3 regions of the Ruminococcus sp. AM42-11 genome follow, and region 3 is predicted to be linked to each of the others. Evidence: riboswitches for the same ligand, from Rfam matches in the RefSeq annotation. Region 3 holds a riboswitch; each other region holds the start of a gene.
What was found. A riboswitch is a leader RNA that binds a small molecule or an ion and turns the genes downstream of it on or off. The one in region 3 is predicted to bind tetrahydrofolate.
Positions count from the first base shown of each region.

Region 1: it holds a riboswitch for tetrahydrofolate, as region 3 does, so the genes downstream of both, folE (GTP cyclohydrolase I FolE) here and DW904_RS07195 (folate family ECF transporter S component) in region 3, are expected to answer to the same signal.
Region 2: it holds a riboswitch for tetrahydrofolate, as region 3 does, so the genes downstream of both, DW904_RS20375 (folate family ECF transporter S component) here and DW904_RS07195 (folate family ECF transporter S component) in region 3, are expected to answer to the same signal.

Region 1 covers NZ_QUIO01000022.1:72,270-75,551, reverse strand. Annotated here, with positions in the region: gene DW904_RS13735 (aminopeptidase P family protein) at 1-1,303, opposite strand, end outside; THF riboswitch at 1,437-1,533, shown strand; gene folE (GTP cyclohydrolase I FolE) at 1,785-2,342, shown strand; gene DW904_RS13725 (HD domain-containing protein) at 2,339-2,836, shown strand; gene folP (dihydropteroate synthase) at 2,876-3,282, shown strand, end outside.
Region 2 covers NZ_QUIO01000055.1:4,264-7,545, forward strand. Annotated here, with positions in the region: gene DW904_RS20370 (beta-galactosidase small subunit) at 1-1,121, opposite strand, end outside; THF riboswitch at 1,194-1,291, shown strand; gene DW904_RS20375 (folate family ECF transporter S component) at 1,362-1,928, shown strand; gene DW904_RS20385 (helix-turn-helix transcriptional regulator) at 2,081-2,236, opposite strand; gene DW904_RS20390 (DUF4179 domain-containing protein) at 2,392-3,282, opposite strand, start outside.
Region 3 covers NZ_QUIO01000009.1:31,330-34,611, forward strand. Annotated here, with positions in the region: gene DW904_RS07185 (hypothetical protein) at 1-823, opposite strand, end outside; gene DW904_RS07190 (hypothetical protein) at 820-1,044, opposite strand; THF riboswitch at 1,350-1,451, shown strand; gene DW904_RS07195 (folate family ECF transporter S component) at 1,538-2,098, shown strand; gene DW904_RS07200 (GNAT family N-acetyltransferase) at 2,309-3,064, opposite strand.

The DNA of each region.
Region 1 (3,282 bases), on a different contig from region 3:
GGTTCAGCATACCACGTAAAACAGCGGTAAAATATTTCTTCTGCTCGTCATTCACAGTGCCCATAGCAATTGTGCGGGTGGTATCTGTAGTACCTTCGTAATAGTGTCCACCTGTGTCTGCCAGAAGGAAATTGCCAGGCTCAATGGCAATATCTGTCTCTGATGTTGCAGAATAATGGTTGATTGCAGCATGAATGCCATAAGAAATAATGGGGTCAAAGCTGTTGTCGATAAAGTTCTCCTGCTGGGCACGGAAGCTGTACAGCTTCTCTCCTGCGCTTAACTCTGTCATTGTAATTTTGCCAACATTTTTCTTTAGCCAGCAGATGAATTTGGTAAGCGCAACTCCGTCTTTGATATGAGCGATACGTTCATTTTCTACTTCTACTGGATTTTTAATTGATTTTGGAAGAAAAGTCAGGTTAGCTTCATCCAGAATCGTTACTTCCTTCGGAATACTGTTTACCAGACGACAGTTGGCTTTCTTTTTACAAAGAAGAACTGTCATGTCTTTCTCAAATGTTTTTACATATTCATAAATGCTGTCATAGGGCAGAATGGTTACGCCATCCTTAGATAATGCGTCCAGAATTGAAGCCGAAAATGCTTTTTCATTTGCAAACAGCCTGATTTCTGTTTTTGTCATTATCAGATAAGAGAGAACAACCGGACAGCAATGTACATCGCCGCCACGAATATTCAGCAGCCATGCAATGTCATCCAGAGAAGTCAGTACAAATCCATCTGCACCTTTCTCTTCCATTGATTTACGGATTCTTGCACATTTGTCAGCACGGGATTCGCCTGCCCATTTTACATCCAGTTCCATAACCGGTTCACAGGAAAGTGCCGGACGATCTTCCCAGATTTCTCCTACCAGATCAGAATCCGTCTGAAGAGTGGCTCCTTTTTTTGCAAGAAGTTCGGTCAGTTCATCTGCTTCTTCGGCGCTGACGGTTCTTCCGTCAAAACCAAGGCACATTCCCTCGCCTAATTTTTCTTCCAGAAACTGGTGCACAGTGGGAACATCTGGTTCTCCCATTTTAAAAAGCTCTACACCCGTTCCCTCCAGCTGTGCGGCCGCCTGGATGAAATATCTTCCATCTGTCCACAATCCAGCCATATCCTGCATGATGACTGCTCTGCCGGCAGATCCGGTAAAACCTGTAATATATTTTCTGCACTTAAAATATTCTCCTACATATTCAGATGCATGAAAATCATCTGTGGGAACAAGATAAGCATCTATTTTCTTCTCTGCCATTACTTCCCGAAGTGCGGTGATTCGTTCTTTAACTGTCATAAAACTGACTCCTTCCAGTGAATTTTGTCTATTCCTATTATAATATCCACGTTACCCTTTCGCAACCTGTTTAAGAAAAAACACTTTTCTATTCCCAAAAGACGTGATATACTACCTTTCGAAATGAATGATATGCAAAATAGGATTTTATGCGTCAAGTGTTCGGTGAATGGGGAGTTGTCACTGAAACGAAAAGCACGTCTTACGGTATATTATCCGCACCCGTTGCAAGCACTATAAGAGGGATATCTCATATTGTGTCAGAGCCTGCCTGAAAGGGATTTTCTACAAGACGCACGTTGCGATTTGTGGAAACGTTTTTTAACAGGCTCAAGGGAATGTTTTCGACATACATTCTATCACAATTGGAGATATCCTTTTTTGCGTATTAAGCAGGCAGATATTCGAATTCGAAAATCCTTCCCCGGTTTTATCAAAAAAGGATAGTCTCCGCAATCAAATACAAAGGAGGTTATTTTTAATGGTTGACAAACAAAAAGTAGAACAGGCCATCCGCCTGCTTCTGGAAGGAATCGGTGAGGATATTACCCGGGAGGGACTGATTGATACTCCCGACAGAATTGCACGTATGTGCGAGGAAATTTACGGTGGTCTCGATCAGGAAGCAGATCACCATTTACTGAAGCAGTTTCCAGTAGAAAATAATGAGATCGTATTGGAAAAAGATATTACTTTTTACTCTATGTGCGAGCATCATCTGATGCCTTTTTATGGTAAGGCGCACCTGGCTTATATTCCCGATGGAAAAGTCACAGGGTTAAGCAAGCTGGCACGTACGGTAGAGGTTTATGCCAGAAGACCGCAGATCCAGGAACGCCTCACAGTACAGATTGCGGACGCTCTGGAGCGTGCCCTCTCTCCGAAGGGAATTATGGTTATGCTGGAAGCAGAACACACCTGCATGACCATGCGAGGCGTTAAAAAGCCAGGAAGCAAAACAATTACGACTGTAACCCGCGGAGCCTTCAAAGAAGATAAGGAGCTGCAGAAAATGTTCCTTTCCATGGTCGGAAAATGAGCAGTTCTTTTTCTGAAACAAACCGTATTTCTTTAATCTGGCGGCATCCCCTTTATCAAAAGCACTGTGAGAAAATACAGGAGCTTGAAAAAGATCGTATTTTCTGCAGACATACGCCGGAACACTTTCTGGATGTTGCCAGGCTGATGTATATTTATTCTCTGGAAAACAAGCTTAATCTGTCCAGGGAAATCATTTATGCCACTGCTCTTCTTCATGACATTGGCCGTGCGCAGCAATATCTGTCGGGTATTTCTCATGACATTGCAGGAGCTGAAATAGCCGGAAAGATTCTGGCCGATCTGCATTTTACAGAGCAGGAAAAAGAGGAAATATTATCTGCGATCAGTCAGCACAGGACGGATGGATCTGATAATGTATTGGCTATGCTGCTATATAAGGCTGATAAAAAGTCCAGAAATTGTTTTTCCTGTTCAGCAGCTTCAGAATGTTACTGGCCTTCTGAGAAAAAAAATCTGACAATTGAATATTAAGCCTTCTAAAAAATCTAACAGAAAGGATGGTTTCTATTTATGAAAATTGGAAATCGTTTTTTTGATACACAAAATCACACTTATATAATGGGAATTTTAAATATTACTCCTGATTCTTTTTCCGATGGCGGGAAATGGAATCATTTAGATGAAGCTTTGCGGCATACAGAAGCCATGATCGCGGATGGTGCGGATATTATCGATATTGGCGGGGAGTCTACGCGTCCCGGACACACGCCGGTCAGTGCAGAGGAAGAAGCTCAGAGAGTTTTGCCCGTTATCGAAGCGGTCAGAAAACGTTTTGACATTCCCATTTCTGTAGATACCTTCAAAAGCAGCGTGGCAGAAAGTGCGATTCAGGCCGGTGCAGATCTGGTCAACGATATCTGGGGATTAAAATATGATTCTGAAATGGGCGCTGTAATTGCCAAATATGATGCTGCATG
Region 2 (3,282 bases), on a different contig from region 3:
TATTTCTCGGAAAGTACCGGTCCACAGCTGTTAGAACCGATACCATTCTGGGAATAATCAATACAAAGTACAGTGCTTCCACATTTTTCAAGTTCATAGCCGTGCTTTTTATTTGTCAGTTCCTCCTGAGTGTATTCAGAAGCATTAAATGCAATCGTTTTTTTTCCAGCAGCTGACAACGTCATTTTATCATTGCTCACGCACACATAATCGCAGTCTGTATGGCTTCCGTTTTCCTGAGGACGAAGATAATCTTCATGCAGATCTTCGACCTTGGAGGTATAAACTCCATGACTTCCAGAACGGCATTTATCAACATAGCTTTCATCCGGTCCGATGCCATAGTATGTCACATTCTTAAAGTTATCTTTTAAGAACAGGCGCAGCCCGAACCTTGGAAGCATGGGGAATTCCATATCTTTTACCATATTCATTTTTACAGAAACAGCGCCATCTAAAGTTACTTCCCACACAGCATGGATATCCAGAACCTTCTGCACAGTAGCTGCAACAACTGCAATATGGGTGAAGATAGTTACTTTTGATTCTTCTGCCTGGTAAGAGGTCTCATAAGCTCTTACATAGCTCTGATCATAATGGGCATCCATCCACTCCAGCTTAATCTTACGGTCGTTATCTGTTGGTGCTCTCCATATATTAAGTTCCATCGGTTGATCCAGGATGTTCTCTCCTGCTGCAGACATGTTTTCAAACAAGCCGGTCAGTTTATTGAAAACATAGTGGAAGGCGTTATTCTCCATCTCAAGATAACGGTTAGACTCTGTTACTTTGATGAATCCTCCAACTAATCCTGTTTCCATGAGCATAACAGCATTCTGGTTTCTTCCATCCTCGTTCTGCAACAGAATTTCATCAAATCCCAGCAGACTGTCTGTCTCCTGTAAGCCATTTCCAGACTTCAGCAAATACTTCACCTTCAAGAAGCATTTTCCTCTTTCCGGGATATTTGCCGGAATAATAACAGTTCCCTCCTGCTGCGGTGCAATGCTCTCCGCCAGGCGAATGCATCCGGAATTTACTATCTTTCCATCTGCGGTTGTCTCATAGGCAAGATACAGGTAATAAATGCCACGATTTCTTGTCTGTTTTCTTAATTGCAAAAACTTATATTTTTATATATTTTTTTCTTGCTTTTTCCAATAATTTGCTATATACTGCCCCATGTAAAGTAATGCAGAGTAAATTCATGAGCGTAAAGTGCCTTCCGGATGGAGAGTTGCCGGAGGACGAAAAGAGAAATCTTGCGGTTCGTGGATTGCTTCTCGCTGCAACAGAAGATAAATATGAATCCATAAATTATCTCCTATTGTGAGCGAAAAAAAAAAAGGAGGTAATTTTTTATGGAGAAAACAAAAAACATGTTTCTCACATCAGCCAAAGAGCTGAAAACCACTTCTACACTGGCAGTCTGTGCAATGCTTGCTGCCCTGGCACTGATTTTAAATTCAGTTGCTTCTATCAATATCGGTCCCTATGTAAAAATTGGATTTTCCGGTATCCCAAACCAGATTGCTGATTATCTGTTTGGACCCATTACCGGATGTCTGTTTGCCGGTGTGCTGGATATTGTGAAATTCTTTATCCGCCCTGATGGTCCATTTTTCTTTGGGTTCACCTTTAACGCAATGCTCGCGGCATTTATTTATGGATGTTTTTACTACAAACATAAGCTCACTTTCCGTCGCGTGCTGATTGCAAAACTGGTTGTCGTTCTGATTGTAAATGTTCTGTTAAATACCTTATGGCTGGACATGCTCTACGGAAAAGGATTCCTTGCAATCCTCCCAATGCGTACTGTAAAGAACTTGATCATGTGGCCAATCGATTCCTTTATCTTCTTTACCATCACAAGATTGATTGAGCAGACAGGAATTTTTAATCTTTTTAGAAAACCGGCTGCCAACTGATTACATATATTTGAAAATATAAAAACTTTGCGATATCAAATAAAAAACGCGAATATTCCAGTACTAAATAAGCCACTGATATTCGCGTTTCTTATTATCCTAACCACTTAAAAGAAGGATAGTATCTTACAACAGCTTTCCCCACAATCTGGTCAAATCGCACGAATTTGTTTTTCCATGAACGTGAAGCTCTTTTCATTCTCCCAATTAGACACAGTCTGTCTGGTAACATGAAATATTTTTCCAAATCCCTCCTGGGTCAGCGCCTTTTCTTTTCGTATTTTTAATATCTGCGTTCCAATGTTCATATTTGCTCTGCTTCTGTTCTTCCAATCGGTTTTGCTTCTCACTTGGATTATAAAAAAAATTCTGCCAAATGAAAAGCAATTTACCTTTTACAGCGAAAAAATAGGTATGCAAAGCTTCTTTGACATGGAATTTTGGGAAACAGATTCACGTTTCTCTACTTAATCTGAATCCTTATTTTTTCACCGACAGGTGTCCAGTCAGATTCTGCAGTGATTTCACCTGTAGTTCCATCATATGCGCTTTCTTCGGTTCCATAATCTTCATCCGTTTTATCTGCTGCGTCGGTATTTTCTTTCTGGTCTGTATCGTCTTGAAGCCTTACTTCTGTGGGAGCTACTGCCCCTCCGATAATTTGAGTTTCAACCTGCTCCTCTGCATCTGACGGATTTTCTCCCTCAAAAGTATCCTCTGGAACTTCTTCCACTTCTTCTGTAGTCTCACCAATTTCTACAAAATCGTCATCAACCCAGATAGTGTCTGCAGCAGCCATATAAGGCTCTCTGGTATAAAGCTGTAATTCCAGATAATCGCTGTCAATATCCGGGAGTAAAAGAACCGGACCGTCAGAATCCAGCTGATACATGCCCCAGAAACTGGTTTTAAAACTCCATTGAGATTTACCATCTGCTGAATTACTGCGCAGTTCATACTGTACCTGATTTCCTTTACTGTCTGTCCCCATAAGCATCATCTCATTACCTTTATACAGCTTTTCCTCAAGTTCTTCCGGAATTTCTGCCGCAATTATACTTTGCAGTTTATTCATGGAAAAGTCTGTTAATTTCACGGTTCCTTCTTCTGTTTTAATAGAAATATCTTCTAGCTTTTTATGAACTGTCTGTTTCATAAGCTCCGCATGAGGAATAGAAAAATCAAACTCAAATTCTGCAAAATAATCTTCGCCAAGATTTTCATTTTGATAAGCACCAAGTACCAAATGTACTTCCGGATTTTCTCCCAAATCCTCATCAAGGGAAAAGCGGGATTCCAGAACAGCATCATAGATATTTTCATCCAGTCCGGTATTTAGTAAATCCTCATCCGA
Region 3 (3,282 bases):
TTCCACCTTTAAAGTAAGAAGGAGTCTGAGACAAATCTACATTTATTGTGCTATCAGAGCCAGAGGGAAGAACTGTGAGCGTATTCAGGGAAATATTCTGAATTTCTGCATGAATCTGCTGTTCTTTTGCTGAGTCATCGGCAGGAACTTGTGCAGGATCTGGTGTTGGTGTTGGATCTGGAAGTGTAAGCGGATCAATATCTGAAATGCTTAGTACTTTCAGATGACTGGCATTAAGAGAAGAACTTTGGGTATCCTGACTGGAAGTAAACTTGCCTTTAAAATGAATGTATACCCATACACCGGTACGGATGCCATTCTGATAATATTGTTCTGTTCCAGTGATTGGATAGGTGGCTGTTTTGCCTTTTTTATTTTTTATGGTAATGGTATTTGGAGTCAGACTCTGTACTTCCCCATAGGCCTTTCGTACTTCCAGCTGATTCTTTTTGTGAAAGTCGTCTACTACTTTCAATGCTTTTACAGTGCTGGTATCCTTGTTAGAGAGCTGCCCCTCATAAATGACACTGATTTCATCTCCAGTGATCATGCCATCTTCGCATTCCAAAGTTGCTTCAGAAAGATTAAAAACGTAAGTTTGTTCCTGACTTTCCATAGTCAGGGTGGCACCGGTGAAATCCTTAAGGGTTCCTTTGATTTCATCCATATAAACACGCTGTTTGGGTGTTCCTGAAGTGTTCTGTAAGGTGGTTTCACTCTGATCAGATGTAGAAGTATAGCTGGTGATCATATCACCGGCAGTACATCCTGACAGAGAGAACAGTACCAAAGAGCCAAGTAATAGTTTTGTGAAATTTTTCATTGTTGCTTTGTATCCTCCGAATCCGGAAATGGTACAGGAAGAAAATCGAAAACCTCTCGGCAGGCATTCCATTCCTCCGAGTTATCCGGCATACGATAGCCAAGCCCTGTACATTCTGTAGTAGCATTTGTATTCATGTAATTATTATAAAAAACATTGTAAGGATTCTGTAGTGGCGGCTGTTTTTGGCAGGATGATTTGTTTGTGGATTTTATATTCATAGAAACACTCCTTTTTGTCAAATATTTTTCCTATATAAGGGAAGATATTCTTAGAATATGCGAAAAAGAGGAGAGTATGCACAAACATTTGTCAGTGAACAGTAACGCGCTTCGCGATGCACAGAAATCATGCATTCGCATGATTTCGCGCTAAGATTCTCGGGTTTTCTGTGAACTTTGTTCACAAAAAACACTCGCGGAACATTACCAGTAAACAGTAACGACTAATTTATTTATGTGAATATTATAACAAATACATATTGAAATTTCTATATTTTGTGCTATAATCATTTTAAATAAATAATAGCGAAGTAGGAATTTATGCGTCAAGTGTTCATTGGCTGGGGAGTCGCCGTGAAACGAAAAGCAGCAGGACTGTTTACGATATATTTTCCGCACCCGTTGCTACATGTGAGAACATCTCATAATGTGGAGGGATTATTATTTATGGTAACTACTCTGTTATTTTAATCATTATGGAGGTGTTTTTTTTATGCGTAAAAACAAACAGACATGGAGTGTTAAGACTCTTGTATTCCTTGCACTGCTGGTAGCAATCCAGCTTGTGCTGTCACGCGTTCTGGTAATTGATCTTGGTGTATATCGAATTACATTGGGAACTGTCGCCACTGTATTGGCAGGTCTTTGGATGGGACCTGTAGCTGGTGGTGTAGAAGGTGCTGTTGCCGATATCATTGGATGTTTTATGAAAGGCTATGGAGTTAATCCACTGATTACTTTATCAGCAGTTGCCTGGGGTGTGATCCCCGGACTGGCTGGAAAACTAATGGCTGAAAAGAACAGAAAAGTAAAGACTGTTGTTATGTGTGTCGCAATTGCAGTCTCTGGCGTAGTGGGAACACTTGGACTGACCACTGCAGGACTGGTAATGATCGGAGCAAACTTCTATGCAATTATGCCAGGACGTCTTGTACAGTTTGCAATCATGACTCCAATCTACTGCGTACTTACCAGTCTTCTTTATTTCAGCCCGCTTACAGGCATGGTTGTAGGAAACATAAGACCTGCTAAGCTGGAGAAGAAGACCATATAAATGGCAGCAGTCCAGGAGCTGAATTATATACAAAACCCCAAATTAAATAATATGGCATAAGATGGATTATGAAGCAATGCACTTACTGGAAAGTTGATTGTTTGAGAAATCAACTTGTTGAATAAGTCAAAAAATACGATTCCCAAATAAAAGGCTGTGATCAGGATAAACACTGATCGCAGCCTTTTTTAAACATGCTCTGAAAAGTTTTCAGTTTGTATGTGTCTGAACCCGGAACCAATAGGTGTAGAGATAATGAAGTCCAAGTGATTCATAAAGATTACGTGCTGGAGTGTTTCCCTCTACTACCTGAAGATAGGCCTTAGTTGCGCCTTTCTTTTTTCCTTCTTTTAGAAGTGCAGTACAAATCTGACGAGCATAACCCTTGTGTCTGAAATCTTCGCGAACATGGATAGCGTACAATCCAATATAATTTCGATCCAGAATGCCAAGCCCGGTTGCAATAATTTTTCCGTTACTCCAGATGGAGGCGCATACGGTGTCTTTTACGATGGCATGATACATGGATGGAACTACAGCACGGTGAACAGGATTAATGGTGCCTTTCAGATCAAAAAGACTTTCAATCCAAATATCTGGAATATCGTCAGTAAGAGTTACCAGATCGCAAGGCGCAGAAAGATCTGCTCCATCCAGTGAGGCTGCCATAACATTTGTTGTGTGCTGGATTTCGTAGTTGCGGTTTTCCAGAAGATAATCAAAATCCGGAGAAACCAGAGGACTGATCTTAAAAATTGCAGGGCTGCCCAGTCGGGCATACTCTGCTTCGCAGAAAGAAACCTTTTCCCTCCAGGAAAGGGTAGAAGTTCCGAACTGCTCCACACTGTTTGTTCTATGTGTATAAAAATAGGAAAAACGGAGAATCCATCCATCATAAAGCTCCATTTTATGGGAGGGCCATGCATTTAGTGACATATCTTCAATTTCTTTAATGATTTTATCCATAAAAAAACCTTCTTTTATAAGTTTAGGGTCATTATACATAATTGTATCCAGCAATGCAACTGAAAATAGTCTGTTATAAGACAGATTGCTTTTTACACATCTTGCAGAAAGCCTTTTTCAAACACGCTCTAGTACATCGTTTCGTAAATAACTATACCAATCGCGTAGGATGTGAATTCGAGTGTGCAGGTATAAAAACGCAGGCGTAGCGGGCTACG